DNA from 4 places in the Mesorhizobium sp. B1-1-5 genome. Region 4 is predicted to be linked to each of the others. Evidence: predicted binding sites of a transcription regulator. Region 4 holds the regulator's gene; each other region holds the start of a gene.
What was found. Region 4 encodes PhoB, which activates phosphate uptake and scavenging genes when phosphate is short. Its sites were predicted from a motif close to TGTCATNNANCTGTCAT; they were not measured.

Region 1 (7,638 bases), on a different contig from region 4:
CAGCGGTGCAAGACCCTGGTCCTTCGGACCCTCGGGGTTTTCCGAAACCCAGCCGTCGCGGCCCGAGCCGTAGAGGATCGGGAAATCGAGCTGCTCGTCGGTGGCGTCGAGCGCGGCGAAGAGGTCGAACACCTCGTTGACCACTTCGATATGGCGGGCATCCGGACGGTCGATCTTGTTGATGACGACGATGGGGCGCAAGCCGACCTTGAGCGCCTTGCCGACGACGAACTTGGTCTGCGGCATCGGCCCTTCGGCGGCGTCGACGAGCACGATCGCCGAATCCACCATCGACAGGATGCGCTCGACCTCGCCGCCGAAATCGGCGTGTCCGGGCGTGTCGACGATGTTGATGCGGGTGCCATGCCAGTCGACCGAGGTCGCCTTGGCCAGGATGGTGATGCCGCGTTCCTTTTCGAGGTCGTTGGAATCCATGGCGCGCTCGGCGACGCGCTGGTTGTCGCGGAAGGCGCCGGACTGTTTCAGGAGCTGGTCGACGAGGGTGGTTTTGCCATGGTCGACATGCGCGATGATCGCGATATTGCGGAGGTTCATTGTCTGGTCTCGGGAGTGTTGCAGGCAGCAGGCCCAGAGGCGCCGCCTTTTTCGGTTGCGCGGCTCATACAAGGTTTTTCGCATTTGCGAAAGGGGAGGCCCGACCCCAAATACATGGTCACTGATTCTTAAACGTCTTGGTGTGAAATGATTCCGTTAACCAAGGCGGAACCTTTGAGGGGCCGGACAGTTCGATGTTCATGACCGATCCTATGTCCAGATTGCGTCCGGTTTTTGCGTGGGCCGCGCTTGGCGTGCTCGTCGCGGCCGGCGCCGCGCAATCGGCGGCTACGCTTCGGCAAGCCGACCCGATCGCGCCGCCCGACGCCAGGACCGCGCAGCAGATGTTCGCCGACGCCCCCGACGGCGTCGACCCGATCGTCACCGGCCCGGTCAGCGCCGCCTTCAAGCAGCGCCAGAAGGATGCCAACTGCGACACTGCGGTCTGGCCGAAAATTCCCCGGGCTTGCTACCCTGATTGACGCTCTTCATCGCATTTCCGAATTGGTTCTGGACCACGGCAGCGCTTTGACGTCACGGCATAGATCTTTGACGCTGCTGCTCGCCTAGGGTGCGTTGAGATTCAGGTCAGGCCGAGCCGAGAACGGTGGTTTCCGAGAACCGGAGCGGAGCGTACTTAAAGTACGTGAGCACCGGAAGCGCAGGAAACCATTGTTCGCAGGCCGGCATCACCTGAATATCAACGCAGCCTAAGCCGACCGCACCGGATCGAGCGTGACCTTGTAAAGCTCGTTGTCGTCGCGATCCATCAGCCGCACGGTGAGCTGTTCCGTCGCGCCGGAAATGTCGACCAGACCGAAGAACTGCAGCCCGGCCGACGGCGGCAGGTTCTGGCCCTGCTCGGCGGTCGGCGCCTTGATGAATTTCAGCTCCGGCCCGAAGGTCATGTCGAGGTCGTTGGGGCCGAAGGTGCCGGCGTGGATCGGACCGGAAACGAATTCCCAGAACGGATTGAAATCCTGGAACTGAGCCTTGTCGGGATTGTAGTAATGCGCCGCGGTGTAGTGGACGTCGGCGGTCAGCCACACCGTGTTGGTAATCCCGGCATTCTTGATGAAGCGCAGCACGTCGGCGAATTCCAGCTCACGGCCCTTTGGCGCACCGTTGTCGTTGTTGCTGACAGCTTCGAAGCCGACCTTCTTCGCCGCGTCGTTCCAGACGACCAGGCTGAGCGGCATGTCGGCGGCGATGACCTTCCACGTCGCCTTGGAATTCGCCAGCTCGCGCTTCAGCCACTTGGACTGCTCCTCGCCGATCATGCGCGACTTCGGCGTCAGCGTCTCTTCCATGTCGGGGCCGTTCGGGCCGCGATAGGAGCGCATGTCGAGGAAGAACACGTCGAGCAGCGGCCCATGCGAGGCCTTGCGGTAGACGCGACCCGGCTCCGACGGCTCGTAGCGGATGGTCGTCATTTCATGGAAGGCGCGAGCCGCCCTGGCCGCCAGCACATGGATCGACTTTTCCTTGTAGCGATCGTCGGCGGTCAGGTCCTTGGAATCCGACCAGTTGTTGAGCACCTCGTGGTCGTCCCACTGGTAGAAGGTCGGGCAGATGGCCGACAGGCCAAGCACATGCTTGTCCATCATGTTGTACTTCCACTGGTCGCGGTACTCGTCCAGCGTCTCGGCCACCTTGCGCTTGCCGTCGATCATGACGACGTTCTTCCACTTGCCGCCGCCGGGCAGGTCAACCTCGTCCTTCATAGCGCCGTCGGCATAGATCGTGTCGCCGGAATGCAGGAAGAAGTCCGGCGTGTGCTTGGCGATGGTCGAATAGGTCTTCATGCCGGTCTCGTCGATACCCCAGCCCTGGCCGGCGGTGTCGCCCGACCAGGCGAAGCGCACGTCGCGCTTCGACGACGGCGCGGTGCGGAAGCGGCCGACGATCGGCTCGGACACGGCATTGATGTCGGAAAGATCGGCAGCAGTCATGCGGTAGAAGATGTCCTGATCCGAGGCGAGATCGGTGAGCAGCCGCTTCACCGTGTAGTCGCTGGCCGGCGAGGTATCGAGCGCAGCCAGCCGCGTCGCATTGGCGAAACTTTCGGTGGTCGACACTTCATACATCACGCGCGCCGGGCGATCGGTGCGGGCCCAGACCATGCCCGACGTGGCGTCGACGTCGCCGGACTGGACGCCATGCGTGAACGCCGGACGCTGGCTGGCGCGGGAATAATAGGGCAGCGCCAGACCGGAGGCGCCGACAAGGCCGAAGGCGCTGGCCGAAGTGACGAAGGCGCGGCGGGTGAGCGAAAGCTTGTTCATGGCTGTCTCCGGGATGGCATTGAGCGGGACCGCCAAGCTCTCGCCTCAATGTTTCAGGCGCATATCGGAACCATGAAGTTTTGATAACAGTCGACATCTTCCTTCTCCCCTTGTGGGGTGAGAAGCGGTCCGCGCAGCGGACAAAAAGCCAATTGCTTGGCTTGTCGAGCTTCGAACGCCCTGAGCCTGCGAAGGGCCGGGTGGTGGATCGGCGCGCAGCGCCGAGACGGATGAGGGGTGTTCCAGCGGAGTGAGACGCTGATACTCCAGCGGAGTGAGACGTCGGCGTTCCCTGGAGCACCCCTCATCCGGCCGCTTCGCGGCCACCTTCTCCCACAAGGGGAGAAGGGAAAGTCGCGCCTCAAGCCGCCTGCGGTTCCGGCTCGAACGCCGGCCTGCTCGTATTGATCAGCAGCGAAATACAAGCCGCCGCGATACCCGTCATGCCGGCAATCAGGAAGGCCAGCTCGTAATTGCCCTGCAGCTCGCGCATCGTGCCGCCGAAGGCGGCGGCGGCCGCGGCGCCCACCTGGTGGCCGGCGACGATCCAGCCGAACACGATCGGTCCGCTGCGGTCGCCGAACGCCTCGTTGGCAAGCCTCAGCGTCGGCGGCACGGTGGCGATCCAGTCGAGCCCGTAGAGCACGGCGAAGATGACCAGGCTGGTCGCCGAGAAGCCGGAATAGGGCAGGTAGATCAGCGACAGACCGCGCACCGCGTAATAAACGCCGAGCAGCTTGCGCGGATCGAAACGGTCGGTGAGCCAGCCGGACAATGTCGTGCCGATCAGGTCGAAAATGCCCATCATCGACAACAGCCCGGCCGCCTGCACCTCGCCGATGCCCATATCGCCGCAGAAGGCGATGAGATGCGTGCCGACGAGGCCGTTGGTGGTGAAGCCGCAGACGAAGAAGGTGGCGAACAGGTACCAGAACACCCGCGTGCCCGCCGCGCGGCGCAGCGTGTTCAGCGTGTGCGCCAGGAAATTGCCCTGCGATGCAGGCGACACCGGCGGCACGTCGCCGGCATCGGCGCCGTAGCGAACCTGGCCGATCGAAGCCGGGCGCTCCGGCACCAGCAGCAAGACGAACGGGATCAGCGCTGCGGTGGCCAGCGCCACGGCGATCGCCACCGGCTTCCAGCCGCCGCTCTGCGCCAGCGAGGCGATGAGCGGCAGGAAGACCAGCATGCCGGTGGCGCTGGAGGCCGACATCAGGCCCATTATCAGGCCGCGATTGGTCTTGAACCAACGGTTGACGATGGTGGCGCCGAGCACGCTCGCCACTGCGCCCGAACCGATGCCGGAAAACACGCCCCAGGTAATGAAAAGATGCCATGGCTCAGTCATGAACAGGCTGAGCGCGGTCGATCCCGACATCACCAGCAGCGAGCCGAGCAGCGTACGGCGCAGCCCAATGCGTTCCATCAGCGCCGCGGCGAACGGACCGGTCAGCCCGTAAAGCAGGATGCCGACGCTGGCGGCCCAGGACGTTACGTCGCGATGCCAGCCGAAGCTTTCCTCCAGCGGCACCATCATCACCGAGGGCGCCGAACGGAGCCCGGCCGCGATCAGCAGGCACAAGAAAATGACGGCAACGACGACGAATGCGTAGCGCTGGCCAAACGGACGGGACTGGATTATCATGTTACTGACCGGTACGTTGCAATGGGGTGAGACCATACATACGTACCGGTCAGTAACATTGTCAAGCGAGTTGTTTGAATGCCATCCGACAATAAAATTGAAGCGTCGATCAGCGAGCCCCCTGCTCCCAGGGCGGCGGACAAGATCCTGGACGTGGCGCGCGACCTCTTTTACCGCGAGGGCATAAGAGCGATCGGCGTCGACGAGATCGTCAGGCGCGCCGGCGTCACCAAGCCGAGCCTGTACCGCAGCTTTCCGTCCAAGGACGAGCTTGCCGCCTCCTATCTGCGGAAATACGACCTCGAATTCTGGGAGCGCTTCGACGAGGCAGTCGACGCGCATCCGGGCGATCCGCGCGCGCAGATTATCGCTTTCCTGACCCGCGTCGGCAAACGCACGCAAAAGCCGGACTATCGCGGCTGCGGCATGACCAATGCTGCGGTGGAATATCCCGAGCGCGGCCACCCCGCGCGGGTGGTGAGCGAGAACAACAAAGTCGAATTGCGCCGGCGACTGCGCGCCATGGCCGCCGCAATGGGCGCCGCCGATTCCGATACGCTGGGTGACGGCCTGCTACTGCTCATCGAAGGCGCCTATATCAGCGGCCAACTTTTCGGCCTGGGCGGACCGGCGGCGGCGGTCGCCCGCAACGCCGACCTCTTGATCGAAGCCAGCTTGAAGAAATAGCGATTGACGTTACGCTTCCGGCAACTCGAACGGAGTTGCCAGTAATGCGAGCTCTTCTGATCCCGGTTGCCCTCGCCGGTTTCTGCCAGGCGGCCCAGGCCGGCGACATCTCCAGCGCCTATACCGATCTCGACTCGAAGAGGGACTGCGTGACCTATGCGCAGGCCGGGGAAGGCGACGGCGACTGGGCGAGCCTCGTCTGCTCAGGCTATCGCGGCTACCCGGTGCTGATCGGCTACGACGACGCGCGCGAATCCGTCTATTACGGCTTTCCGTCCGACGACATGACCGCGATCTGGGAGAGCTTCACCGCCTTCAACGGCTCCGGCCCGAAAGTGGAATGGCGCATCGAGACCAATGGCGACGTCGCCATCCCCTTCGCCGCGATCCACCGCCGCTCCGTCAACAATCCCGAGGACGAGAAGAAATCGACCGATGTGCTGGTCGTCGCCAAGGTGGCGCAACCGGAAGAGCACCAGGGCTGCACGATCGGCCTGGTTTTAGCCACCGGCAATCCGCAGGCCAACGACCAGGCGCGCAAGCTCGCCGACGAAAAGGCGAAGACCTTCGCCTGCGGCAAGGACAAGCGAGAGGTGATCGGCGACGTGCCGCCCTTCGGCCGGGTCGACAATTAACCGGGCCTCGCCAACCATAGGGCCAGAGCCGCATCGGGTTCCCATTCGCCTCGCTGCCTAGTAAACCCTTGCGCGATTGCAGCCGGTCTCGGGAGGTCCGCTTGTCCAGTTCTGTCAGCGTCGCAAACGAGAACGGCGTGGCGGTGGTCACCATCGACAATCCGCCTGTCAATGCGCTCAGTTTTCATGTCCGCAAGCCGCTTTATGAGGCGCTCACCGCTTTGCGCGACGATCCCGCCGCGAGGGCCATCGTCATCGCCTGCGCCGGGCGCACTTTCGTGGCCGGCGCCGACATCACCGAATTCGGCAAGCCGGTCGAGCAACCGGAATTGCGCGCCATTATCGCCCTGCTGGAAACGATTCCCAAGCCGACGGTCGCCGCCATCCACGGCACGGCGCTGGGCGGCGGGCTGGAACTGGCACTGGGCTGCCATTTTCGCGTCTCGGACGCCGCCGCCAAGCTCGGCCTGCCGGAGGTAAAGCTCGGCCTGTTGCCGGGCGGCGGCGGGACCGTACGTTTGCCACGCCTGGTCGGCGCCGCGAAAGCGCTCGGCATGATCGTCTCGGGCAGCCCGATCTCGGCCGGCGAGGCAAAGGCCGCCGGTCTTGCCGATGCGGTTGTCGACACCGATCTCTTGGCAGAGGCGGTTCGTTTCGCCCACGAAATGGCTGATCGAGGCGGGCCGTTCGTGCCGGTGCGTGACCGCAATGACCGCCTTGCCGGGTCCGATCTCGCAGCCTTCGACCGCCAAGCCGCCGATCTGGCAAGAAAAGCCCGCGGACTGGACGCGCCGCTTGCCTGCGCCGAAGCCGTGCGCAACGCGATCACCTTGCCGTTCGACGCAGCCCTCGCGGCCGAGCGGCAGCTTTTCCAAAAGCTCGTTTCCGGCGACCAGTCGCGCGCGCAGCGGCATCTTTTTTTCGCCGAGCGCGAGGCGGCGAAGGTGCCGGGCAAGGATTTGCGGAAGCGCCGGATAGAGCGCGTCGGCGTGATCGGCGCCGGCACCATGGGCGGCGGCATCGCCATGGCCTTCGCCAATGGCGGTCTCCCGGTGACTTTGCTCGAGACGAGCGAGGAGGCGCTGCGCCGCGGACTGGCGACGATCGAGAAGAATTATGCCGTCTCCGTCAGCCGCGGCTCATTGACCGAGGAGGCGAAGCAAAAGCGGCTTGATCTGTTCAAGAGCAGCACCGACTACGCCGATCTCGCCGATTGTGATTTGATCATAGAGGCCGTGTTCGAGGACATGGCGGTCAAAAAGGACGTCTTCGGCAGGCTCGACGCGATCGCCAAGCCTGGCGCCATCCTCGCCACCAACACCTCCTATCTCGACGTGAACGAAATCGCCGCCTCGACCTCGCGGCCGCAAGATGTGCTCGGCATGCATTTCTTTTCGCCGGCAAACGTCATGAAGCTCCTTGAGATCGTTCGCGCCGAAAAGACCGCGCCCGAGGTGCTGGCGACGGTCACCGACCTCGCGCGGCGCATCGGCAAGGTCGCGGTCGTCGTCGGCGTCTGCCACGGTTTTGCCGGCAACCGTATGCTGTCCGCGCGCGGCGCCGAGAATGAAGCGCTGTTGCTGGAAGGCGCGACGCCAAGCCAGGTCGACAAGGCGTTCACCGATTTCGGCTGGCCGATGGGGCCGTTCCAGATGGGCGATCTCGCCGGCCTCGATATCGGCTGGCGCAACCGCAAGGCGCGCGGCCAGACGGCTGTGATCGCCGATGCGCTGTGCGAGCAGGGCCATTTCGGCCAGAAGACCGGGCGCGGCTGGTACCACTATGAGGCCGGCTCGCGTGAGCCGGTTGCCGATCCGGAAGTCGAGGCGCT
Region 2 (7,638 bases), on a different contig from region 4:
GCATGCCGCCGGAAAAGGCGCGCGGCTCGTCGTCGATGCGGTCCTCGTCGATCTCGACGCGTGACAACCAGTCGACGGCGGTGGCGCGGATCTTGCCGTAGTGGCGGTCGCCGACCGCCATCAGCCGCTCGCCGACATTGGCGCCGGCAGATACCGTCATGCGCAGGCCGTCGGCCGGGTTCTGGTGGACGAAGCCCCAGTCGGTGCGCATCAGGAAGCGCCGCTCGGCCTCGCTCATGCGGTAGAGCTCGCGCCATTGGCCGTCGCGCATGCGGTAGCTGGCTGTGCCGGAAGAGGGCAGCAGGCGGGTCGACAGGCAGTTGAGCAGCGTGGTCTTGCCGGAGCCGGATTCGCCGACCACCGCCAGAACCTCGCCTGGCCAGAGGTCGAAGGTGACGTTCTCGCAGCCGACGCGCGACCCGTAGAATTTGGACAGCGCAGAAACGCGCAGCAGCGGTTCGTCGGTCATTCTGCCGGCTCCGTTTTCTCAGAGGCAAGTTGGGTCTTGGGAGCAAGGTGGCCGTGATGGCCATCGGCCCGCCGCTTCTCGCAGTGGTCGGTGTCCGAGCAGACGAACATGTGGCCGCCATGGTCGTCGAGGATGACCTCGTCGAGATAGACATTCTCGGCGCCGCAGAGCGCGCAGGGCTGGTCGAAGGTCTGCACTTCGAAGGGATGGTCCTCGAAGTCGAGGCTGACGACGTCGGTGAAGGGCGGCACCGCATAGATGCGCTTCTCGCGGCCGGCGCCGAACAATTGCAAGGCGGGCGAGCGGTGCATCTTCGGATTGTCGAATTTCGGCGTCGGCGAGGGATCCATCACGTAGCGGCCCTCGACCTTGACCGGATAGGCATAGGTGGTGGCGATGCGGCCGTGCCTGGCGATGTCCTCGTAGAGCTTCACATGCATGAGACCGTATTCCTCCAGCGCGTGCATCTTGCGCGTCTCGGTCTCGCGCGGCTCGAGGAAGCGCAGCGGCTCGGGGATCGGCACCTGGAAGACCAGCACCTGGCCTGCGGTCAGCGGATGCTCGGGGATGCGGTGGCGGGTCTGGATGATGGTGGCGGTTGCCGTGTCGGTGGTGACGACGACCTTGGCGACCTTCTTGAAGAAGGCGCGGATCGAGACGGCATTGGTGGTGTCGTCGGCGCCTTGGTCGATGACCTTGAGCACGTCATCGGGACCGATGATCGAGGCGGTGACCTGCACGCCGCCTGTGCCCCAGCCGTAAGGCATCGGCATCTCGCGCGAGGCGAAAGGCACTTGGTAGCCGGGAATGGCGATGCCCTTCAGGATGGCGCGGCGGATCATCCGCTTGGTCTGCTCGTCGAGATAGGCGAAGTTGTAGGTGGCGATGTCGGTCATGGCGATCACGTCCGCTCTCTGCTATGAAATTGATGTCCAGAACGCGGGAGTGGGCCGAAATGGACTCTACCGGTTGGTTGCATCTTGGCGTGCTGCTGCTGGTGTTTGCCGGCATCGCGGCCTTCGCGCTTCGGAAGATGTTTCTCCCTGCGCCAAAGGAGCCTCCGCACGGTGAGACCGTTGGCGGCGCCAGTGGCTTTACTGGCCCCTGGTTCGGTGGCGGCGGCGAAAATTCCGGTAGCGGACACTAAGCTCACTCCGCTGCCTCCCGCTTCTCCTCAGCGGCCTTATCCTGGCTTTCCCGCGCCTCGTATTCGGCGCGCATGCGGCGAACCAGGCCGAGCTCGGCCTGGAAGTCGACATAATGCGGCAGCTTCAGATGCTCGACGAAGCCGGTCGCCTGGACATTGTCGGAATGCGAGATGACGAATTCCTCGTCCTGCGCGGCGGCGACGACATCCTCGCCAAGCTCGCTTGCGCGCAGCGCCCGGTCGCAGAGCGCCATCGCCATCGCCTTGCGCTCGCTCTGGCCGAAGACGAGGCCGTAGCCGCGCGTGAATTGCGGCGGCGCCTTGGCCGAGCCCTTGAACTGGTTGACCATCTGGCATTCGGTGACGCGGATGGAGCCGAGCGGCACGGCGAAGGGCAGCTCCGGCACGTCGAGCTCCAGCTCGACCTCGCCGATGCGTATCTCGCCGACGAAGGGATGGTTGCGGGCGTAGCCGCGCTGCGTCGAATAGCCGAGCGCCAGGAGAAAACCCTCGTCGCCGCGCGACAGCGCCTGCAGGCGGATGTCGCGCGCCATCGGAAATTGCAGCGGCTCGCGCGTGATGTCGCCTGGAACATGGTCCAGCGGCATCTCGCCGTCGGCTTCGATCAGGCCTTCATGGGCGAGGATCGCCGAAACGCGCGGCATGGCCTCCGGCTCGGCCGGACGCTGTGCCGGCATCTCGACCTCGGCGCCGGCGGCGAGTTCCGGATCGAGCAGGCGGTGCGTATAGTCGAAGGTCGGGCCGAGCACCTGGCCGCCGGGCAGATCCTTGTAGGTGGCCGAGACACGACGCTCGACCTGCATGGCGCCGGTGTCGACCGGATTGGTGTAGCCGAAGCGCGGCAGCGTGGTGCGGTAGGCGCGCACCAGGAAGATCGCCTCGATCATGTCGCCGCGCGCCTGGACGACGGCAAGAGCCGCAAGCTCGCGGTCGTAGAGCGAGCCTTCGCTCATCACCCGGTCGACGCCGAGCGCCAGCTGCTCGACGATCTGGTCGAGGCGCAGCGCCGGCACCGAGCGGTCGCCGCGGCGGCGGTCGGCAAGCAGGCGATGCGCATTGGCAATAGCGGCTTCGCCGCCTTTCACCGCGACATACATGTCATGCCTCCATCGTCTTGATGCGGGTGGTGCGCGGCAGGCAGGCGAGGTTGCCGGGCGCCGCCAGAATGATGTCGACGCCGCGCGGGAAACGCTGGTTGTTCTGCTTCCACTGCTCGACGAAATGGCGCGGCATGCCGGGAGGCGCGATCATCGACGTCTTCTCGATCCCCGGACCTTCGAGCAGCAGCGACGGGCCCGAGGCAAGATCGTCGACCAGGAGGATCAGCGTCGTCGAGCGGTCGGGATATTCCTGCGTGCCTTGCGCAAAACCGTCGAGCGCCGCCATCTCCTTCGGATTGGCGATCAAGGCGAAATGCGCGTCGGCCGGCGTATTGGCCGAGGGCGCGCCGGTGTGAAAGCCGAGCCAGGCCTTGACCGCGGCTTCCGCCTGCAGCGGCGGGTCGAGCCAGACCGGCGTGTCGTTGTCGCATAGCGAGAGCGCCACGGCGCCGGCCGTCGCCGACAGCGGCGCCGGCGGGCGGGCGAGCTGCGGCAGGTTCTGGACGGTGCCGGGGCGGGCCATCGCGTCCATGATGGCGCGGAACACCGCCTGGGCGTTGAAGACCGGCTCCGCAAAGCCGCCGTCGATCGATTGCGTGGCGATATCCATCAGTCCTCTCCGCGCACCATGGTGAAGAAATCCACTTTCGTGGCCGCCGTTTCGACGCGCTTTGTCTCGCGCGCCGCGGCAAGCGCCGCGCGCAAGGGCGCGGCGAGCTTTGTCTCGACCGCTTCGCGGTGCGCCGGGTCCTGCCACAGCGCGTCGGCGATCGCCGCAAGCTTGGCCTTGCCCTTGTCGCGGCCGAGCGCATAGGAGTGGCCGACCTGGCCGGAGGGCAACCGCACCGTCGCACGGGTGACCGTCGCCTCGCCGACATTGAACGGCGCGCCGCCGCCGCCGATCCGTCCGCGCACCGTCACCAATCCGGTTTCAGGACCGCGCAAAAGCTCGGCCTCGGAGGGCAGGCCCGACTCGTTCCACAGGCGGGCGATCTCGTCGGCCGCGGCGTGCGCCAGCGTCGCCATCAAGGCCTTCCGCCCGGCCTGCTCGCGCGCTTCCTGTCCTCGCATGGCGTGGCTCCTTGCTTGGGAAAATTTGTCTATTGATATAGACAACTATACAAATTATACTCACTTGGTATCGGGAGTCCATGACGGGTGGATGACAACGGGTGCAAAAGTTGGGGTGAAGACGTTGGGGGCGGGGAAATGACCGGGCTGGCAAGCAGCATCGAGAGGCGTAACGGCGTATCGCTATGGCGGCAGATCGCCGACAGGATCCTGCAGGCGGTCGCCAATGGCGATTTCGCCGAGAATGCCGCGCTGCCGCCTGAAGTCGCGCTGGCGGAACGCTACGGCGTCAACCGCCACACGGTGCGCAGCGCCATTGCGGCACTGGTGCAGGAAGGCGTGCTGAGGGCCGAGCAGGGACGCGGCACCTTCGTGTTGTCGCGCAAGCGGCTGTCTTATCCGATCGGCGCGCGAACGCGCTTCTCGACCGGCCTGCAGGGGCAGACGAGCGAGCGGCATATCGCGCTGCTGTCGTCGTCCACCGAGCCGGCCAGCCGGCGCATCGCCGAGGCGCTGGGCATCGCCAAAGGCGCTGCCGTCATCCGCCTGGAGACGCGCGGCGAGGCCGACGGTCATGCGGTGTCGCGCGCGACGACCTGGTTCGATGCCAAGCACTTCGCCGGAATCGAGGCGGCAATGGCGGAAACGGGATCGATCACCGCCTCGCTCAAGCGCTTCGGCATCAACGATTATCTGCGGCATTCGACCGTGCTGTCGGCGCGACACGCCGACGCCGACGACCTTGCAGCCCTCGATCTGCAGCCCGGCGCCATCGTGCTGGTCACCGTCGCCGTCAACGTGACGGTCGATGGTGAGCCGATCCAGTTCGCGGAGTCGCGCTTTCCCGCGGAGCGGGTGGAGCTTAGGCTCTCGGCCGGCGATTAGGTCTTCGTCGTCGTCATCCAAGGCGACAACTCAGAGGTCGTCATCCACGGGCGGAGCGACGCGAAGCGGAGCGCAGACCCGAGCATCCATTCCGTAACCTCGATCGTAGAGCGCAACGGAGCAGAATTCTGGATCGCTTTAACGCATCGACGTTACGGAATGGATCCTCGGGTCTGCGCTGCGTCGCTACGCTCCTTACTCCGCCCGTGGATGACGAAGGGATGGATCACCCCACCTCGATAACCGCCTTGATCAGCCCGATTTCTCATCCGTCCATCCGGCGCGGTCGCTTACTTGTCAGCGGCTTGGCCGTTTGAGGACCGCCTTCCCCCACTCCGTCAATTCGGGCCGAGTTGACCGCCTGCCCTGTTATCACCCGACCTCGATAACCGCCTTGATCAGTCCCGACTTCTCATGCGTCCACCGGGCAAGGTCGCGCGGCGTTCCGGCGAGCGTGGTGCGATGGGTGACGAGCTTGTTCAACGGCACGGCGCCGTTGCGGATCGAATCTGCGACATGGTCGAAATCGGCCTTCAGCGCGTTGCGGCTGCCGATCAACATCATCTCGCGCTTGTGGAATTCGGGGTCGGAGAAGGTGATGTCGTCCTTGACGACGCTGACCAGCACCAGCGTGCCGCCATGCGCGACATGGGCGAAGGCCGACTGCACGGACTGGGTGTTGCCGGTCGCGTCGAACACAAGGTCGAACCCTTCGCCGGCGGTTGCCTGCCGGACCAACTCGGCAGCCGGCGCCTTCGAGCTGTCCAGCGGAGCAAAGCCGAGCTGCTTTTCGGCGAAGCCGAGACGTTCGGCGCTCATGTCGAGCAGGCTGACATCCAGCCCGGCGATGCGCGCGAAGATTGCCGTGCCGAGGCCGATCGGGCCGGCGCCGATGACCAGCGTGCGCTGGCCGGGCAGCCCGAGCGATCGGCGCACCGCATGCGCGCCGATGGCCAGGAATTCGACCGCCGCGGCGTCGGCCAGCGACAGGCCGTTCGCCGGGTAGAGGTTCTGCGCCGGCACTAAAATTTCGTCGCACATGGCGCCGTCGCGATGGACGCCCAGCACCTCGATCTTCACGCAGCAGTTCGGCTTGCCGCGCCGGCAGGCGATGCATTTGCCGCATGAAAGATAGGGGTTGATGACGACCGGCTCGCCAACGCCGATCTCGACGCCATCGCCTTTCTCGATGACAGTGCCCGAGACCTCGTGCCCCATGATGCGTGGATAGGCCAGAAATGGGTGCTTGCCTTCGAAAATATGATAATCGGTGCCGCATATGCCGACATGGCTGACCGCGACGCGCGCCCAGCCGGGCGGCGGTGCGCCGGGCCCGGCGCGGTCTTCGAGGACAAGCTCGCCGGGCGAGAGGCAGACAACGGCTTTCATAGGCAATCCAAGGCAAAAAGCGCCGGCCTCGCGCGGGCCGGCGCGGAAGGTTCAGGTAGGAGTCATTTGCCGCGACGGCGCAGGCCGTCGAAGTAGACGATGACGATGATCAGCAGGCCGGTGATGACGCGCTGCCAGAAGGTGTTGACGTTGAGCAGGTTGGCGCCGTTGTTGATCGTCGAAAGGATGAAGGAGCCGATCAGCGGTCCGTGCACGGAGCCGATGGCGCCGAACAGCGAGGTGCCGCCGATCACCGACGAGGCGATGGCCTGAAGCTCATAGGTGTCGCCTTGCGTGGGGTTGCCGATGCCGATGCGCGAGGCCAGCAGCACGCCGACGATGGCGGCGAGCAGGCCAGACAGGATGTAGGCCATGAAGATGGTGCGCGGCACGTTGACGCCCGACAGACGCGCGGCCTCCGCATTGGAGCCGACCGAGAACAGGTAACGGCCCCAGCGCGTGTGGTGCAGGAACACGTAGGAGGGGATGGCGACCAGGATGACCATCCAGAACAGATAGGGGATGCCGAGCAGCGAGCCGCGGGAAAACGCCTGAAAAGGGTCGCTGTTGATGGAGATCGAGTTGCCGTTGGTCATCAAAAGGCCGATGCCGCGCAGCGAGGTCATGGTGGCCAAGGTGATGATGAAGGGCGGCAGGCCCATCTTGACGATGCCGAAGCCGTGGAAGAGGCCGATAGCGACGCCGACCAGCAAGGTCGCCAGCACCGCCGCCCAGATCGGCCAGCCGGCATTGATCAGCAGCGCGACGATGACCGTGGTGAAGCCGACCACCGCGCCGACGGACAGGTCGATGCCGCCGGTGATGATGACGAAGGTCTGGCCGACGGCCAGGATGGCGATCAGCGAGCCCTGACGCAGAAGGTTGGTGATGTTGAGCGTCGTGGCGAAGGACGGCGTGGCGAAAGCCAGCACGATCCACATCAGGAGCAGAAGGCCAAGCAGCGTCAAGCCGAACAGGGCGTTGAAATTGCGCTTGGATCGTTCGGCGGGGATCGCCTCGGTGCTCATATCTGTCCTCCCGACTTTTCTTGTTTCTCGGCCAGTGCCTGACCCAAAATGTCCTCGTGGCTCGCGGTCCGGAAACCATGGGTCGCGACCAACTTGCCGCGCCGGAACACATGCAGCGCGTCGGCAAGCTCGTAGACTTCCGGCAGATAGGACGAGATCAGGATGATACCGGCGCCCTTGGACAAGAGCGTCGAGAACAGGCGGTAGATCTCGGCCTTGGTGCCGACATCGACGCCCACCGTCGGCTCGTCGAAGATGAACAGCTTGGCGCCATGCGCCAGCCATTTGCCGATGACGATCTTCTGCTGGTTGCCGCCTGAGAGGCTTGAAGCCAGCGCATGGCGCGTCGGTGTCTTGATCCTGAGATCGGCGATCTGGCGGTCGGCCTCGGCCTTCTCCTTGGCGCCGGAGATCAGAAAATTGCTGGAGATGCGTTTGTAGATCGGCAGGTTGAGGTTCATGCCGACCGGCAAATTGAGGCACAGGCCCTGGTCGCGGCGGCTTTCCGGCGCCAGCGCCATGCCGAGC
Region 3 (7,638 bases), on a different contig from region 4:
CGGTCAGCGACATGCAGATCGCCATGCCGAACGAAGCGCGCACCAGCATCAGCTTGCGGCCGTAGCGGTCGCCCAGCCGTCCCCACAAAGGCGCGACCAGCGCGGCCGCGAAGAAGGTCGCGCCATAGGCGATGCCCGACCACTGCACGATCGCCGCGTGGCCCTCGGCGCCGAGCTGCTCGACGTAAAGCGGCAGGAACGGAAGAAGCAGCGTCATGGCGACAAGCGTGCTGAACGAGCCGGCGAAGCAGACGGCGAGATTGCGTCGCCAATGGATGTTGAAGCCGCTCTGTTCGGATTCCTTGGGCGTCATGTCATGCGTGCCAATGCTGGGGTTGTTACGGATACCAATTTGGGATACCAAGCTGGTATCCGTCATGGACCTGACACTCGCCGCTGTCAATGCGGGCGCCGTCAACGCGGCTTGGAAAAGCAGGACGACAAATGTCGCAGATGCAAAATGTCGAGAGGCAGCTTCGCGAGATGATCCTCGGTTTGGAGATCGGCCCGGGCGAGCGGCTGACCGAGCGCTGGATCGAGAGCCGCTTCGGCGCGTCGCGCACGCCGGTGAGGGCCGCATTGCTGCGCCTGGAGACGGAAGGGCTGATCGCCCGCGACGGCCGCGGCTGGACGGTGGCGCCGATCAACCTTGCCGAACTCGGGCAGATCGCCGTCTACCGCGAGGCGGTCGAAGTCGCGGCGGTTCGCCTGACGGCGGCGCTCGACGACCGCGGCGGCATCGACGTGATCGCGGCGATGCTCGATTCCTGCGATGCTGAGACGCCGCGCGAGGAGTGGCATCGCGTCGGCCTGGATTTCCACATCGAACTGGCAAGGCTTTCCGGCAACGAGTTTCTGCTCAGGGCCGTGCGCGACGCGATAACCAGGTTGTCGCGTGCGCGCTGGCTGGAGGTGCGCGATGAGAAGGCGCTCGGCCGTGCCTGGGCCGAACATCATGCCATCCTCGCCGCCGTCAGGAGCGCCGATGCCGATGAAGCGGCGCGGCTCCTTTCCGCTCACATCGCCGGCAGCCGAGATCGGCTGGTCACCTCATTGCATGACGACCGGCGCGGTTTGCGCGCACGCGGATTTGCCGTGGTCGCGGCTTGAGGGAAAGCGTCGACACAATGCCGGTTGCATTAGCGGGCTTGCAACATGGCCGGGAGAATGCTGTAGGAGACGAGGGGGGACTTGCTGAACTCGCGGACGCATGGCCACACTCTCTCGAACCGCCGCAAAGCTGTTCTACTACGCGCGCAATTTCGCGCGCGACCGCGCACCGCAATCCCTGTTTCGCGACCGCCTCGCCAGCCGGCTTGAACAGGCCATGCTTTCGGGCAAGACGGTTCGCGAGCGGCTGAACTACTACAACAAGCTGGAACACCCGTTCATGCCCAGTCCCGATGCCATAGCCGTCGGCAAGCTGCCGTCCTCTTCCAGCATGTATTATTACGACCTCAAGGAATTCGCCCGCTATTTCGATCCCGGCCTGCTGATCGATTTCGAGTTCGGCGATGTTGTCGGCGTTCCGGAGTTCCCGAGGATCGTCAAGGACCGGCCCATCGGCGACGACAATGCGAACGGCGTGCTGATGAAGCTGAACAAGTTCCGTCACTTCTACATGCCCCCCGACAACCTGTCTTTCGCCGCCAAGCGTCCGATGGTGGTGTGGCGCGGTCATCTCAACAATCCGATTCGCACCCGCTTCGTCGAAAAGGCCGCCGACCTGCCGATTTGCGACGCTGGTTCCCACAGGGCCGATGCGCCGGACGGATACCGCAAGCCGTTCCTGAACATCGAGCAGCAGCGACAGTATCGCTACATCGTCTCGCTCGAAGGCAATGATGTCGCGACGAACCTGAAATGGATCATGAGCTCCAATTCACTCTGCCTCATGCCGGAACCGACCTACGAAACCTGGTTCGCCGAAGCCCAGGTCGAGCCCAATATCCATTACGTGCCGCTGCAGCCGGATTTCTCCGACCTGGTCGACAAAGTGGCCTATTTTGAAAAACATCCCGACGAGGCGGGACGCATAACCGCCGCCGCCAACGCCCATTGCCGCAAATTCGGCAATGAGCAGGACGAGCAGGCGATTTCGCTGCTCGTCCTCTATAAATATTTCGTGCTGAGCGGACAGATAAAGCCCGACGCGGAAGTCTGGCGCTTCATCGCCGGCTGAGCGTTTTAAGCGTGGGAGCGGTCAAGCACCCGATCGGCCGGCCCGAACCGGTCCCTGGCGGTGAACTGCTGGTGCCAATAGGGATAAAGCACCGGCGGCCGGCTGACGACGTCGAGACGCTGCCGTTCGTCCTCGGTGAGCGACAGGCTTGCCGCGGCGAGGTTGTCCTTGAGCTGCGCCTCGTTGCGCGCGCCAATCACCAGCGAGCTTATGGCCGGTCGACCGAGCAGCCAGGCAAGCGCCACCTGCGCGCCCGAAACGCCGCGTGCCTTGCCGATGAAGTTGAGCACGTCGACAATGCGCCACAGGCGATCCTCGTCGCGGATCGGCGGTTCCGTCCAGCCGCCGATCTGGCGCGCGGTCGGGCTGTCGCGATGGTATTTGCCGGAGAGCAGCCCTCCGGCCAGCGGGCTCCAGACCAGCACGCCGAGGCCCTGGTCGAGCGAGATCGGCAGCAATTCATATTCGGCCTCGCGCGCTTCCAGCGTGTAGTGGATCTGCTGAGTGATGAAACGGGCCTGATGGCGGCTGTCGCTGACGGCAAGGGCCTTCATCACCTGCCAACCCGACCAGTTGGAGCAGCCGATATAGCGGATCTTGCCCTGATTGACCAAGGTGTCGAGCGCCGCGATCGTCTCCTCGACCGGGGTGAGTCCGTCCCACTGGTGGACGAAATAGACGTCGATGACGTCGGTCCTGAGCCGCTTCAGGCTCTTTTCGCACTCGCGGATCAGATGATGGCGCGACAGGCCTTCGTCATTGGGGCCGGTGCCGATACGCATGCGCGCCTTCGAGGCGATCAGCACATCGTTCTTGCGCTTGCCGCCAAGCGCCTCGCCGATGATCTCTTCCGACAACCCGTTGGAATAGACGTTTGCGGTGTCGATGAGGTTGATGCCGGCATCGATGCAGGTGTCGATGATGCGTTTGGCTTCCGAAAGATCCGAATTGCCGACGGCGGCGAACGGACCGGTGCCGCCGAAGGTCATGGTGCCAAGCGTCAATGTCGAGACTTTCAAGCCGGATCGGCCGAGCGTGCGGTATTCCATGTCGGTCCTCGCAATTTGTTTTGAAGAAGCGCCGTGGCGAGCGCCGGAAAGAGGGCGAAGGATTTGTAGGACAATTCCCGCCGCTTGTCGCCCCGCTATCGATACGGGGTCGATCACATATCTTCCATATCGATGCAACTGCCGGGCGATTGCAATAAAACCGTCATTGCGCCTCTGTATCTCAGTCGGCTTACGGAGTGTCCGGCCGGGGCTTCCGAAGCGGTGATGGCTGACAGGCAGACGGAGCAGCGCGATGAATGAACTGAAACCGAATTCCGGGGCCAAGGACTGGCTGGAGGCCGAGCTCGAGGATACGCTCGACGAGGACTATGAGCTGGAGCTGTCCGAGCCGGCGCTCTCGCTCGAGATCGCCAAGATCTACAAGAAGTCGCATCCGCCCTCCATCGAGCGCATGACCTATTTTCGCGAGCTGCTCAGGCTGCAGTCGGAGCTGATCAAGCTGCAGTCCTGGGTCGCCTACCACAAGAAGAAGCTGGTGGTGGTCTTCGAAGGCCGCGATTCCGCCGGCAAGGGCGGCGTCATCAAGCGCATCACGCAGCGGCTCAATCCGCGCATCGCCCGTGTCGTGGCGTTGCCGGCGCCGACCGAGCGCGAGAAGTCGCAATGGTATTTCCAGCGCTACGTGCCGCATCTGCCGGCGGGCGGCGAGATCGTGCTGTTCGACCGCTCCTGGTACAACCGCTCCGGCGTCGAGCGGGTGATGGGCTTTGCCAATGGGGACCAAGTCGAGGAGTTCTTCCGCGACGTGCCCGAATTCGAGCGCATGCTGGTCCGTTCCGGCATCACCCTGGTGAAATACTGGTTCTCGATCACCGACGAGGAGCAGCAGATGCGCTTCCTGATGCGCATCCACGATCCGATGAAGCAGTGGAAGCTCTCGCCCATGGACCTGCAGTCGCGCGTGCGCTGGGAGCAGTACACCAAGGCCAAGGAAGAGACCTTCGCCCGCACCAACATTCCGGAAGCGCCCTGGTTCATCGTCGAGGGCAACGACAAGAAGCGGGCGCGGCTGAACTGCATCGACCATCTGTTGCAGCAGATGCCCTATGAGGAGGTTCCGCACGAGGAAATCACGCTGCCGGAGCGCGTCTTCAACCCGCAATATGAACGCCAGGTGCTGCCGCGCGAACTCTACGTGCCGGAGAAGTATTGAGCGCCCTCCTTCTCCCCTTGTGGGAGAAGGTGGATCGGCGCGCAGCGCCGAGACGGATGAGGGGTGTTGGAAGAAATGAGGCGGTGACGATTTCCAGCTCGTTGCCAAGCTGGAGTACCCCTCATCCGACCTCGCTTCGCGAGGCCACCTTCTCCCACAAGGGGAGAAGGAGAAGCCTGGCCTACGCCCGCCCAACCATCACATGCGTCGCATCGGAGGTCGCAACCTGTTCCGTGCACTGATACCCCAGCTTCAGCATGTCGAGCCCGGCGAACAGATGCTCACCTGAGCCGAGCAGGATAGGCGAGATGGCCAGATGCATCTCGTCGATCAGCGTCTCCTCGAGATACTCCCGTACAGTCGAAACGCCGCCGCCGACCCGCACATCCTTGCCGCCGGCCGCTGCCTTCGCCTGTTCGAGCGCCGAATGGATGCCGTCAGTAACGAAGTAAAAAGTCGTGCCGCCTTCCATCTCGATCGGTGCGCGTTTGTGGTGCGTCAGCACGAAAGTCGGAACATGATAGGGCGGGTTGTCGCCCCACCAGCCTTTCCATTTGTCGTCCGGCCATTCGCCGCGGCTCGGCGCGAACATGTTGCGGCCGAGGATCCACGCGCCGACATGCTCGAAGCTGCGGACCGCAAAATCGTTGTCGGTATCCGTGGTCCCGCCATCCTTGCCGATCATCTGGTGGAAAGAGCGGGTCTTGATCATCCATTTGTGCAGATTTTCGCCGCCGACGCCCAGCGGTGTGTCGAGGCTTTGGTCGGGACCGGCGCCGTAACCGTCGAGCGACAAGGTGAAAGCGTTGACACGCAACTTGGACATGGCTGCCTCCTAAACCAATTGTAATTTGAAATCAGTTTTGGAGTAGCTTGACTGATTGCAAAATGCAAGCGGTATTTTCTGGCACGATCGAGTCGGGCATTGTCGGGGATCGTCGCAGGAATGGTAGCTGCCCGGGAATATTGGTGCGAAAGGCGGTAAGGGATGCCGTCGCAATTTTCGTCGAGAAACGCGATTAGCTGGGCAACTCTCGGTCGGCTGCATCAAGGATGCGTTCAATGGCAACGCGTAGCGCCGGCAAGTTGTCTGTCACGACAGCCCAGACAATGGCTTCGGAAGTCTTGTGATATTCATGACGCAGGATGTTGCCTATGCCACGAACCTGTTTCCAGGAAATTTCTGGGGCAAGAGCGATTAGATCGTCAGGAATGTGCCGGGTGGCTTCGGAAATAATCTCGATACCGCGCTCGATGCCGTGGCGGAGCAGCCAATCACTACGGAAATCTTCCAGCGTCTTGCCGGTCGTCGCAGCATCGATACCATCCAGAGCCGCAACGATCTCGGCGAGGATCGGCTTGATCCGACGCGGAGCCATCAAAATATACGCACGGCCGATCGTTCGATATCAGCTTTCAACATCGGATGAAGGCTATCCCGCGTAGTAATGTCGATTTCGGCCGACATTTTCTCTTCGAGAAATTGTTTGATGCCGACGAGGTCGATCAAGGAAAAGCGTCGCGCCGGATCGTAGTCTATGAAGAGATCAAGATCGCTGTCCGAACGTGCGTCGCCGCGCGCGGCCGACCCAAACAGATAAAGCGAAGTCGCGCCCATGCCTCTGATGGCATCTGCGTTCTTCTGCAACCGTTCGATCACTTCGTTCCAGCTCATGGGTCCATTCTAACGGATCTCGTTAGAATTCCAAAATCGCGAGGCGAGCCCTAACCCCTCAGCATCTCCGCCACCACCGGCGCGAAATAGGTGAGCACGCCGTCACAACCCGCCCGCTTCAGCGCAAGCAGCGATTCCAGCATCGCCTTTTCGCCGTCGATCCAGCCATTGGCGGCCGCGGCCTTGATCATCGAATATTCGCCCGACACCTGATAGGCGAAGGTCGGCATCCGCAGCTCGTCCTTCAGCCGGCGGATGATGTCGAGATAGGGCAGGCCGGGCTTGACCATCAGCATGTCGGCGCCTTCGGCGAGGTCCTGCTCGGCCTCGCGCACGGCCTCGTCGGAATTGGCGTGGTCGATATAGTAGGTTTTCTTGTCGCCCTTGAGCAGGCCGGCGGTGCCGACCGCCTCGCGGTACGGTCCGTAGAAGGCCGAGGCGAACTTCGTCGCGTAGGACATGATCGCCACGTCCTGGAAACCGTTGGCGTCGAGCGCGTCGCGGATGGCGCCGATGCGGCCGTCCATCATGTCGGACGGCGCGATGATGTCGGCGCCCGCCGCCGCCTGGATGACGGCCGCGGCGGCGACCTGCTCCACCGTCTCGTCATTGACGATGATGCCGTCGCGCAGGATGCCGTCATGGCCGTGGCTGGTGAACGGATCGAGCGCGGCATCGGTGATGATGCCGATCTCCGGCACCGCGTCCTTGATGGCGCGCGTGGCGCGGTTGATGACATTGTCGGGGTCGAGGATGTGCGATCCCGTCTGGTCGCGCAGCGCAAGCTCGACATTGGGGAAAGTGGCGATGGCCGGGATGCCCAGCCTGGCCGCGCGCTCGGCTTCCTTCACCGCGAGGTCGATGGAAAGGCGATAGACGTCGGGCATCGCGGCGATAGGCTCGCGCGTGTTCTTGCCGTCGATGACGAAGATCGGCCAGATCAGGTCGTTCACCGAAAGCTGGTTCTCCTGCACCAGCCGTCGCGACCAGTCGGCCTTGCGCATGCGTCGCAGCCGCCGGCTGCCGGTGATCTCGTCGACGCTGCGCGCGCCGGCGGGCTTTGCGGGAGTGAATTTGTTCATCGCCGAAACTCTCTTTTGCGCCGGCTTTTACCACGCGTCTCCGCCGCTGACCAATGCGACACGATTGTGCCAGGCACGCGCCTCACGGCGGCCCGTGTCCTGACAGGATCTGCGCCGCGCCCCTGACCGCGACCCGGAAGGCCTCGTCGAAGCTGACGCCGCGCGCCTGCCAGCGATAGGTCTTGCCGCGATCGGCCAGCCGCCAGTCGGCGATCCAGCCTAGGTCCTTGTCGCTCCACACGATGCTGCCGGCCAGCGCTCGGGCCGCTTCCGCTTTTTTTGCGAGCTTGTCGAGTCTTGCCATATCGGCCCCGGAAAGCGCCTTTTCATCCAGGCCGCCAAGCTGCCCGGCCTTTGGAAAGGTGACGCGCATCAGCAGCGGACCGGCAGCATTGGCGAAGGATTCGCGCATCGCGTCGCCGCGCTGCTCGTCTTGCGTCAGCATAAAATGCCGCGGGCCCTGCTCGGCGGTCATG
Region 4 (7,638 bases):
GTCGTAGCCGACGACCGGGATTCCTTCATCGAGCGCCTTCTGCACCGCCGGGCCGATTGCCGAGGCATCCTGCGCCAGGATGATCAGCGCATTGGCGCCCTGCGAGATCAGGCTTTCGACGTCGGTCAGCTGCTTGCCCGGATTGGATTGCGCGTCGGCCGAAATATACTTGTCGCCGGCGGCCTCGATGGCGGCCTTCATCGCTGCTTCGTCGGTCTTCCAGCGCTCTTCCTGGAAATTCGACCATGACACGCCGATCACCTTGTCCTTCGCCTCGGCCACGGACGCCAGCGTCAGCGACATGGCAACGCCCGCCAGAATGGCGGCTGCAAATTTCTTCATGATATCCTCCCTGCGCCCGTGCGGCGCGACCCAAACTGGCCCGAAGGCCGGCACAGAGGCTTTTTTTCGAGCCTCAAAAAAATAGTGGTCCAGCATAACGACGCTGTCAACCGAGATTCTGATGGGTTTTGATGGGCTCAGGCATTTTTTTCGGCATCCGCAATAAATAATGACATAACCCCTGGCTTCTGCCACAATCCCTAGCGTGTCAGCGACAGGCCATGGCATTATCACAAGGCCGCGATGACCGGGGAGGACGTGCGAAACGATGTCGGTCGGAATCCGCCACGACGATTTGCGCCGGCGCAATCGCGCCATGGTGATTTCGGCGGTACGCCGCGCCGGTCAGCCATCACGGACCGAAATTGCCGCCACCACCGGGCTCAGCCACTCGACCATTTCGGCGATCTCCGCCGACCTGATCCAGGAGGGCATTCTCACCGAAAGCAAGGCCAGCGAGCCGACGGCGTTGAAACGCGGCCGGCCGCAGATCGGCCTGGCGCTGAACCCTGAAGCCGCCGCGGTGCTGACCGTGGTGTTGTCGCTGAACTTCCTGTCGGTCGCCGTGATCGATTATGCCGGTCAGGTTGTTGCCGAGGAGCAGCAGCGCCTGGACACGCTTGTCATGCCCCGCGACGAGCTGATCGGCGAATGCGTGGCGATCGTGCGGCGCCGGCTGCAGGATCCTGACCTCGACATTGGCAGCGTCGCCCGCATCGCCATGGGCATTCAGGGCATCACCGATTCTAATGCACGCGCCATGCTCTGGTCGCCGATAACGCCGCTGACAGACATTCCTTTCGCCGACATCCTCGAGAAGGAGTTCGGCATCTCCGCCACCATGGAGAATGACTGCAACATGATGGCGGTGGCGCTGCAATGGCGCGATCCGGAGCGCTATCGCGACGACTTCATCGCCATCCTGTTGTCGCACGGCATCGGCATGGGTCTCGTGCTCAAGGGTGCGCTATTCACCGGCACGCATTCCTCCGGCGGCGAGTTCGGCCACATGATCCACCGCCCGGGCGGGGCGCTTTGCCGCTGCGGCCGCCGCGGCTGCGTCGAGGCCTATGCCGGCAACTATGCGATCTGGCGCAGCGCCATGAAAATGAGCGAGGACGCCGAGCCGGTCGACGTCGGCGACGCCGACATGCGGGCCCTTGCCGCGAAGGCGCGCGAGAGGGACGGCCCCGAACGGGAGGCTTATCGCCGGGCCGGTGAAGCACTTGGTTTCGGTCTCGGCAGCCTGTTCGCCCTCATCGATCCGGCGCCCGTCGCCATGGTCGGCGTCAGCGCGGCCGCCTTCGACCTGATCGAGTCGGCGCTAAGGGAGGCGATCGCCCAGACGGCCGGCGGCCAGCACTCCGAATCGATCTCCTTCGACACCGAGCCGAACGAGTTGCCGCTGATCCGCGAAGGCTGCGCCATGCGCGCGCTGACCTTCGTCGACCAGGAGATTTTCGCGCCGGGAGGCCAGGCAAGAGCGGGGACGGGGAAGAACGTGGCATAGGCAGCCTTGAAGTGGTTCCAAAGACAGCAACAGACGCTTGAAATTTAGCGCAGCCCCCCGCGAGCTGTCATTCTAGGGCGGAGCAGGAGCGAAGCTCCGTCGCGGAGACCCTGGAATCCATGCCGTTACCTCACGCGTCGAGCGCAGCGGTGCAAAATTCTGGACTGCCGCGGCGCGTCGACGTCACGGAATGGATCCTCGGGTCTGCGCTGCGTCGCTTCGCTCCTTGCTCCGCCCGTGGATGACGAGGCACAAGCGTCTCGGCCACTCACCAGCGTGGATGCTGGAAGTGCATGGCCCGTCAGGACTGCGGCGCCCTGGGCCTAATCTTCCCTGATCGCGTAGCCCGCGCCGCGGATGGTGCGGATGACATCCGGCATGCGGCCGTTGTTGACGGCCTTGCGCAGCCGGCCGACATGGACGTCGACGGTGCGTTCGTCGATATAGATCGTCTCGCCCCAGACATTGTCGAGCAGCTGGCTGCGCGAGAACACGCGGCCGGGGTGGCGCATCATGAATTCGAGCAGGCGGAACTCGGTCGGGCCGAGCCTGATCTCGCTCTTCTTGCGGTAGACGCGGTGCGATTCGCGGTCGAGCACGATGTCGCCGACCTTGAGCACGCTGGACAGCACCTCAGGCTTGGCGCGGCGCAGCAGCGCCTTGACGCGCGCCATGAACTCCGGCGTCGAGAACGGCTTGACCAGATAGTCGTCGGCGCCGGTCGAGAGGCCGCGCACACGATCGCTTTCTTCGCCCCGCGCGGTCAGCATGATGATCGGCAGCCGCTCGGTCTCGGGTCGCATCCTGAGGCGCCGGCAGAGCTCGATGCCGGAAACCGCGGGCACCATCCAGTCGAGCACGAGCAGGTCGGGGACGTTTTCCTGAAGGCGGATTTCGGCCTCGTCGCCGCGGGTCACCACTTCGACCTGGTAACCCTCGGATTCGAGATTGTAGCGGAGCAGCACCCCAAGCGGCTCCTCGTCCTCCACCACCATGATGCGTGGCGCGATCATTGGCAGGTACCCTTCGTCAGGCCGCCGGCGCCGACATTGTCGTCTCGTCCTGCTTCGGACGATTCGCGGGCAATTGCGTGCCGGTCAGCACATAATAGGCGTTCTCGGCGATGTTGGTCACATGGTCGCCGATGCGCTCGAGATTCTTGGCGCAGAACAGAAGATGCGTGCAGGCGGTGATGTTGCGCGGGTCTTCCATCATGTAGGTCAGGAGCTCGCGGAAGACGGATGTGTATTTGACGTCGATGCGCTCGTCGTCGTTGCGAAGCTTGGCCAGCGCCGTGGCGTCGCCCACCGTATATTCCTGGATCACGGCCTGGACCTGGATCAGTACCAGCTGCGCCATGGAATCGATCGAATGCGTGAGATCGCGCGGCGCGGCGCTGACGCCGACCGAACCGACGCGCTTGGCGATGTTCTTGGCGAGATCGCCGATGCGTTCGAGGTCGCCCGCCATGCGGATCGAGCCGACCACGTTGCGCAGGTCGTCGGCCATCGGCTGGCGCTTGGCGATCAGCGTGATGGCGCGGTCGTCGAGCTCGCGCTGGCGCGCGTCCATGATGGCATCGTCGGAAACGACGCGCTGCGCCATGGCATTGTCGGTCTCGAGCAGGGCTCTGGTCGAAGCGCCGACCATCGAGCTGGCGAGATCGCCCATGTCGTTTATGAGCCGGCTGATCTGTCTCAGATCCTCGTCGAAGGAAGCGACGGTATGTTCGGCCATGATGATGTCCTCGTATGAGCTCAGCCGAAGCGGCCGGTGATGTAGTCCTGCGTGCGCTTTTCGCGGGGCGAGGTGAAGATCTTCTCGGTCCGGTCGAACTCCACCAGCTCGCCCAGATACATGAACGCCGTCTGCCGCGACACGCGCGCCGCCTGCTGCATGTTGTGGGTGACGATGACGATCGTGTAGTCGGCCTGCAGCTCGTCGATCAATTCCTCGATCTTGGCGGTCGACAGCGGATCGAGCGCCGAGGCCGGCTCGTCGAGCAGGATGACCTCCGGCTTCACCGCCACGGTACGGGCGATGCACAGGCGCTGCTGCTGGCCGCCCGAGAGGCTGAGGCCGCTGGCGTTGAGCTTGTCCTTGACCTCGTTCCAGAGCGCGGCGCGCTTCAGCGCCTGCTCGACGCGGCCGTCCATCTCGGCCTTGCTGATCTTCTCATAGAGCCTGACGCCGAAAGCGATGTTCTCGTAGATCGACATCGGGAACGGCGTCGGCTTCTGGAACACCATGCCGATCTTGGTCCTGAGCAGGTTGAGGTCCTGCGAGCGGTCGAGGATGTTCTTGCCGTCGAGCAGCACCTGGCCCTCGGCGCTCTGCTTCGGATAGAGCTCGTAGATGCGGTTGAGCACGCGCAGCAGCGTCGACTTCCCGCAGCCCGACGGGCCGATGAAGGCGGTCACGCTGCGCTCGGGCAGGGACAGGTTAATGTCCTTCAGCGCCTTCGACTGGCCATAGTAGAAATTGAGGTTCTTGACCTCGATCTTGGCCTTCTCGACGGTCGTGTCGGCTGCGTTCAGGTCGGTGGACAACATCGGTTTCATCTGTCCTCTCTGCGTCCGGTTAGGCTGCGGGCGATGATGCTCAGCCCGAGAACCGTCAGGGTGATTATGAGTGCGCCCGTCCAGGCCAGTTGCTGCCATTCCTCGTAGGGGCTGAGAGCGAACTGGAAGATGGTTACCGGCAGGCTGGCCATCGGCGCATTGAGATTGCTCGACCAGAACTGGTTGTTGAGCGCGGTGAAGAGAAGCGGCGCCGTCTCGCCGGAGATGCGGGCGATCGCCAAAAGGATGCCGGTGACGATGCCGGAGAGCGCCGCGCGATAGGCAACCGAGCGGATCACCACCCAGCGCGGCGCGCCGATGGCGGTGCCTGCTTCGCGCAGCGCGTTGGGCACGAGGTTCAGCATGTCCTCGGTGGTGCGCACCACGACGGGGATCACCAGGATCGACAGCGCGACCGCGCCGGCGATCGCCGAGAAGTGCCCCATCGGCCGCACCATCAGCTCGTAGACGAACAGGCCGATAATGATCGACGGCGCCGACAAGAGGATGTCGTTGATGAAGCGCACCACCGTCGTGAGCTTCGAGAAGCGCCCGTATTCGGCCATGTAGGTGCCGGCCAGCACGCCGATCGGCGTGCCGACGAAGATACCGATGATCGTCATGACGATGCTGCCGTAGATGGCGTTGAGCAGGCCGCCGGCATCGCCGGGCGGCGGCGTCATTTCCGTAAACACGGAGAGCGACACCCCGGAAAGTCCCTTGTAGAGCAGGGCACCGAGGATCAGCGCCAGCCAGGCCAGCCCGATGCCCGCCGCGACGACGCACAGCGTCATCATCACGCCATTCTTGCGCTTGCGGCTTTGGTGAAGCGATTGGGCAGTCGACATCGGTCAGGCTCCCGTGCGGCTATCGATGCGCAAGAGCATGTAGCGTGCGAGCGCGAGGATGATGAAGGTGATGATGAACAGGATCAGGCCGAGCGATACCAGCGAGGATGTATAGAGGTTGCCGTCGGCTTCGGTGAATTCGTTGGCGATGGTCGCCGAGATCGTCGTGCCCGGCGCAAACAGCGAGGCGCTGATGCGGTGCGCGTTGCCGATGACGAAGGTGACGGCCATCGTCTCGCCGAGCGCGCGGCCGAGGCCGAGCATGACACCGCCCATGATGCCGACGCGGGTGTAGGGGATGGTCACGCGCCGGGTCACTTCCCAGGTCGTGCAGCCGATACCGTAGGCCGATTCCTTCAGCACCGCCGGCACCGTGTCGAACACGTCCTTGGTGATCGAGGTGATGAAGGGCAGCACCATGATGGCGAGGATCAGCGACGAGGTCAGCAGGCCGATGCCGTAGGGCGGACCGGCAAACAGGCTGGAGAGCCCCGGTATGCCGTGGAAAATACCGATGATGAAGGGCTGCACAGTCGTCTGCAGGAACGGCGCGAAGACGAACAGGCCCCAGATGCCGTAAATGATCGAGGGAATGCCGGCGAGCAGTTCGACCGCGATGCCGATCGGACGCCTGAGCGGGCGCGGGCAGAGCTCGGTCAGGAAGACGGCGATGCCGATGCCGATCGGCACGGCGATGAGAATGGCGATGGCCGAGGTGACGATGGTGCCGTAGATGGGCGCGAGCGCGCCGAAATTCTCGGTGACCGGATTCCAGGATTCGGTGGTCAGGAAGGAGAAGCCGAACTTCGACAGCGCCTCCCACGATCCCGCGACCAGCGATATCGCGACCCCGCCGAGCAGAACGAGCACGAGCATGGCGGAAAGGCGCGTCGCCGTCCGGAAGACCATGTCGGTGACGGCGAAGCGGCGCACTGTCGCTTCTCTTGTCCGCATGGCGGACGATGTCGCGGCTTCGGAAACGGCTGTCATTTAGCCCCTCGCATTTCGAAAGAGACAGGAGGGCGCTAGAGGCGCCCTCCTCATTCAGCGGGAATTACATGCCGGAGTAGACCGGCTTGCCGTCCTTGTCGACGATGTCCTTGCCCCACATTTCCTCGACGCTCTTCACGACCTTGTCGGGCATCGGAACGTAGTCAAGCTCAGCAGCCATCTTGTCGCCCTTGGCATAGGACCAGGCGAAGAACTTGAGCGCTTCAGCCGTGGCTGCCGCATCATCGGGCTTCTGGTAGACGAGGATCCAGGTGGCGGAAGTCATCGGCCAGGATTCGGCTCCCGCCTGGTTGGCCAGGATGACGCCGTAGCCCGGCTGCGAGCTCCAGTCGGCATTGGCGGCGGCGGCCGAGAACGCCTTCGCGGTCGGCTCGACCTTCTTGCCGTCCTTGTTCACCATGTCGGTATAGGTGAGCTTGTTCTGCTTGGCATAGGCATATTCGACATAGCCGATCGCGCCGCCGGTTTGCGAGACGTTATTGGCGACGCCTTCATTGCCCTTGGCGCCAATGCCCACCGGCCATTCGAGCGCGGTGTTGACGCCGACCTTCGACTTCCAGTCGGCGCTGACGTCGGCCAGGTAGTAGCTGAAGTTGAAGGTGGTGCCCGAGCCGTCCGAACGGTGGACGACGGCGATCGCCTGGTCGGGCAGCTTGATCTTGGGGTTGAGCTTCTTGATTGCCGCGTCGTTCCAGTTGGTGATCTTGCCGGCGAAGATGTCGGCGAGCGTCGGGCCGTCGAGCACCAGCTCGCCTGGCTTGACGCCTTCGAGGTTGACGACCGGCACGATGCCGCCCATGACCATCGGGAACTGCGCGAGCCCGGTGGAGGTGAGATCCTCGCCCTTCAGCGGCGCGTCGGAAGCGCCGAAGGTCACGGTCTTGGCCTTGATCTGCTTGATGCCGCCGCCGGAGCCGATCGACTGGTAGTTGAGACCGATGCCGGTCTCCTTCTTGTAGGCGTCGGCCCACTTCGCATAGATCGGATAGGGGAAGGTGGCGCCAGCGCCGGAAATGTCGGCTGCCATCGCGGCGGCCATGCTAAGGGTTGATGCCGCAGCCATTGCAATTGCAACGGCCGCCGAGCGGATGAAATGTCTCATGTGGCCTGCTCCTGTTCGGAAGATGGTCTTTCGGCACCCGTGTATCGGCGCCCGGTCAGCGCAATAGCCCTCGATTATTACAGTCGCATGACAGTTTCGTGTCAGCCCGGTAACGCCTGAAGGGGGATGCACGGAAGGGTCCGCTCCAGCCTCGAAGGGCCGGCCGGAGTTTGCCGCGGAAATCAGCAACTTGTCTGACTTTTGAAACAAAATTTATCCCGGCGGCCGGATGACGGCCGCCGGGAAATAAAAGCCGGACGAGAG

Region 1: FJ980_RS15830 (alkaline phosphatase) is a predicted target of PhoB. The motif match lies at 2,913-2,929, and genes of this name have one in related genera.
Region 2: phnF (phosphonate metabolism transcriptional regulator PhnF) is a predicted target of PhoB. The motif match lies at 3,889-3,905, and genes of this name have one in related genera.
Region 3: ppk2 (polyphosphate kinase 2) is a predicted target of PhoB. The motif match lies at 3,382-3,398, and genes of this name have one in related genera.

Annotation. Positions count from the first base shown of each region.
Region 1 is NZ_VFWS01000045.1:22,538-30,175, forward strand. It holds gene typA (translational GTPase TypA) at 1-555, opposite strand, end outside; gene FJ980_RS15825 (hypothetical protein) at 756-1,037, shown strand; gene FJ980_RS15830 (alkaline phosphatase) at 1,266-2,840, opposite strand; gene FJ980_RS15835 (MFS transporter) at 3,202-4,485, opposite strand; gene FJ980_RS15840 (TetR/AcrR family transcriptional regulator) at 4,564-5,172, shown strand; gene FJ980_RS15845 (hypothetical protein) at 5,217-5,807, shown strand; gene FJ980_RS15850 (3-hydroxyacyl-CoA dehydrogenase NAD-binding domain-containing protein) at 5,909-7,638, shown strand, end outside.
Region 2 is NZ_VFWS01000050.1:7,343-14,980, forward strand. It holds gene phnK (phosphonate C-P lyase system protein PhnK) at 1-469, opposite strand, end outside; gene FJ980_RS16575 (alpha-D-ribose 1-methylphosphonate 5-phosphate C-P-lyase PhnJ) at 466-1,365, opposite strand; gene FJ980_RS16580 (hypothetical protein) at 1,425-1,616, shown strand; gene FJ980_RS16585 (carbon-phosphorus lyase complex subunit PhnI) at 1,619-2,734, opposite strand; gene phnH (phosphonate C-P lyase system protein PhnH) at 2,736-3,347, opposite strand; gene phnG (phosphonate C-P lyase system protein PhnG) at 3,347-3,808, opposite strand; gene phnF (phosphonate metabolism transcriptional regulator PhnF) at 3,947-4,693, shown strand; gene FJ980_RS16605 (zinc-binding alcohol dehydrogenase family protein) at 5,066-6,082, opposite strand; gene FJ980_RS16610 (ABC transporter permease) at 6,145-7,110, opposite strand; gene FJ980_RS16615 (sugar ABC transporter ATP-binding protein) at 7,107-7,638, opposite strand, start outside.
Region 3 is NZ_VFWS01000003.1:29,928-37,565, forward strand. It holds gene FJ980_RS01885 (MFS transporter) at 1-313, opposite strand, end outside; gene FJ980_RS01890 (GntR family transcriptional regulator) at 445-1,110, shown strand; gene FJ980_RS01895 (glycosyl transferase family 90) at 1,211-2,182, shown strand; gene FJ980_RS01900 (aldo/keto reductase) at 2,188-3,231, opposite strand; gene ppk2 (polyphosphate kinase 2) at 3,485-4,405, shown strand; gene FJ980_RS01910 (dihydrofolate reductase family protein) at 4,587-5,231, opposite strand; gene FJ980_RS01915 (HepT-like ribonuclease domain-containing protein) at 5,425-5,784, opposite strand; gene FJ980_RS01920 (nucleotidyltransferase domain-containing protein) at 5,784-6,080, opposite strand; gene hemB (porphobilinogen synthase) at 6,131-7,162, opposite strand; gene FJ980_RS01930 (DUF2066 domain-containing protein) at 7,245-7,638, opposite strand, start outside.
Region 4 is NZ_VFWS01000090.1:1,798-9,435, reverse strand. It holds gene xylF (D-xylose ABC transporter substrate-binding protein) at 1-342, opposite strand, end outside; gene FJ980_RS22170 (ROK family protein) at 611-1,852, shown strand; gene phoB (phosphate regulon transcriptional regulator PhoB) at 2,176-2,865, opposite strand; gene phoU (phosphate signaling complex protein PhoU) at 2,882-3,589, opposite strand; gene pstB (phosphate ABC transporter ATP-binding protein PstB) at 3,610-4,413, opposite strand; gene pstA (phosphate ABC transporter permease PstA) at 4,410-5,261, opposite strand; gene pstC (phosphate ABC transporter permease subunit PstC) at 5,265-6,251, opposite strand; gene pstS (phosphate ABC transporter substrate-binding protein PstS) at 6,316-7,374, opposite strand.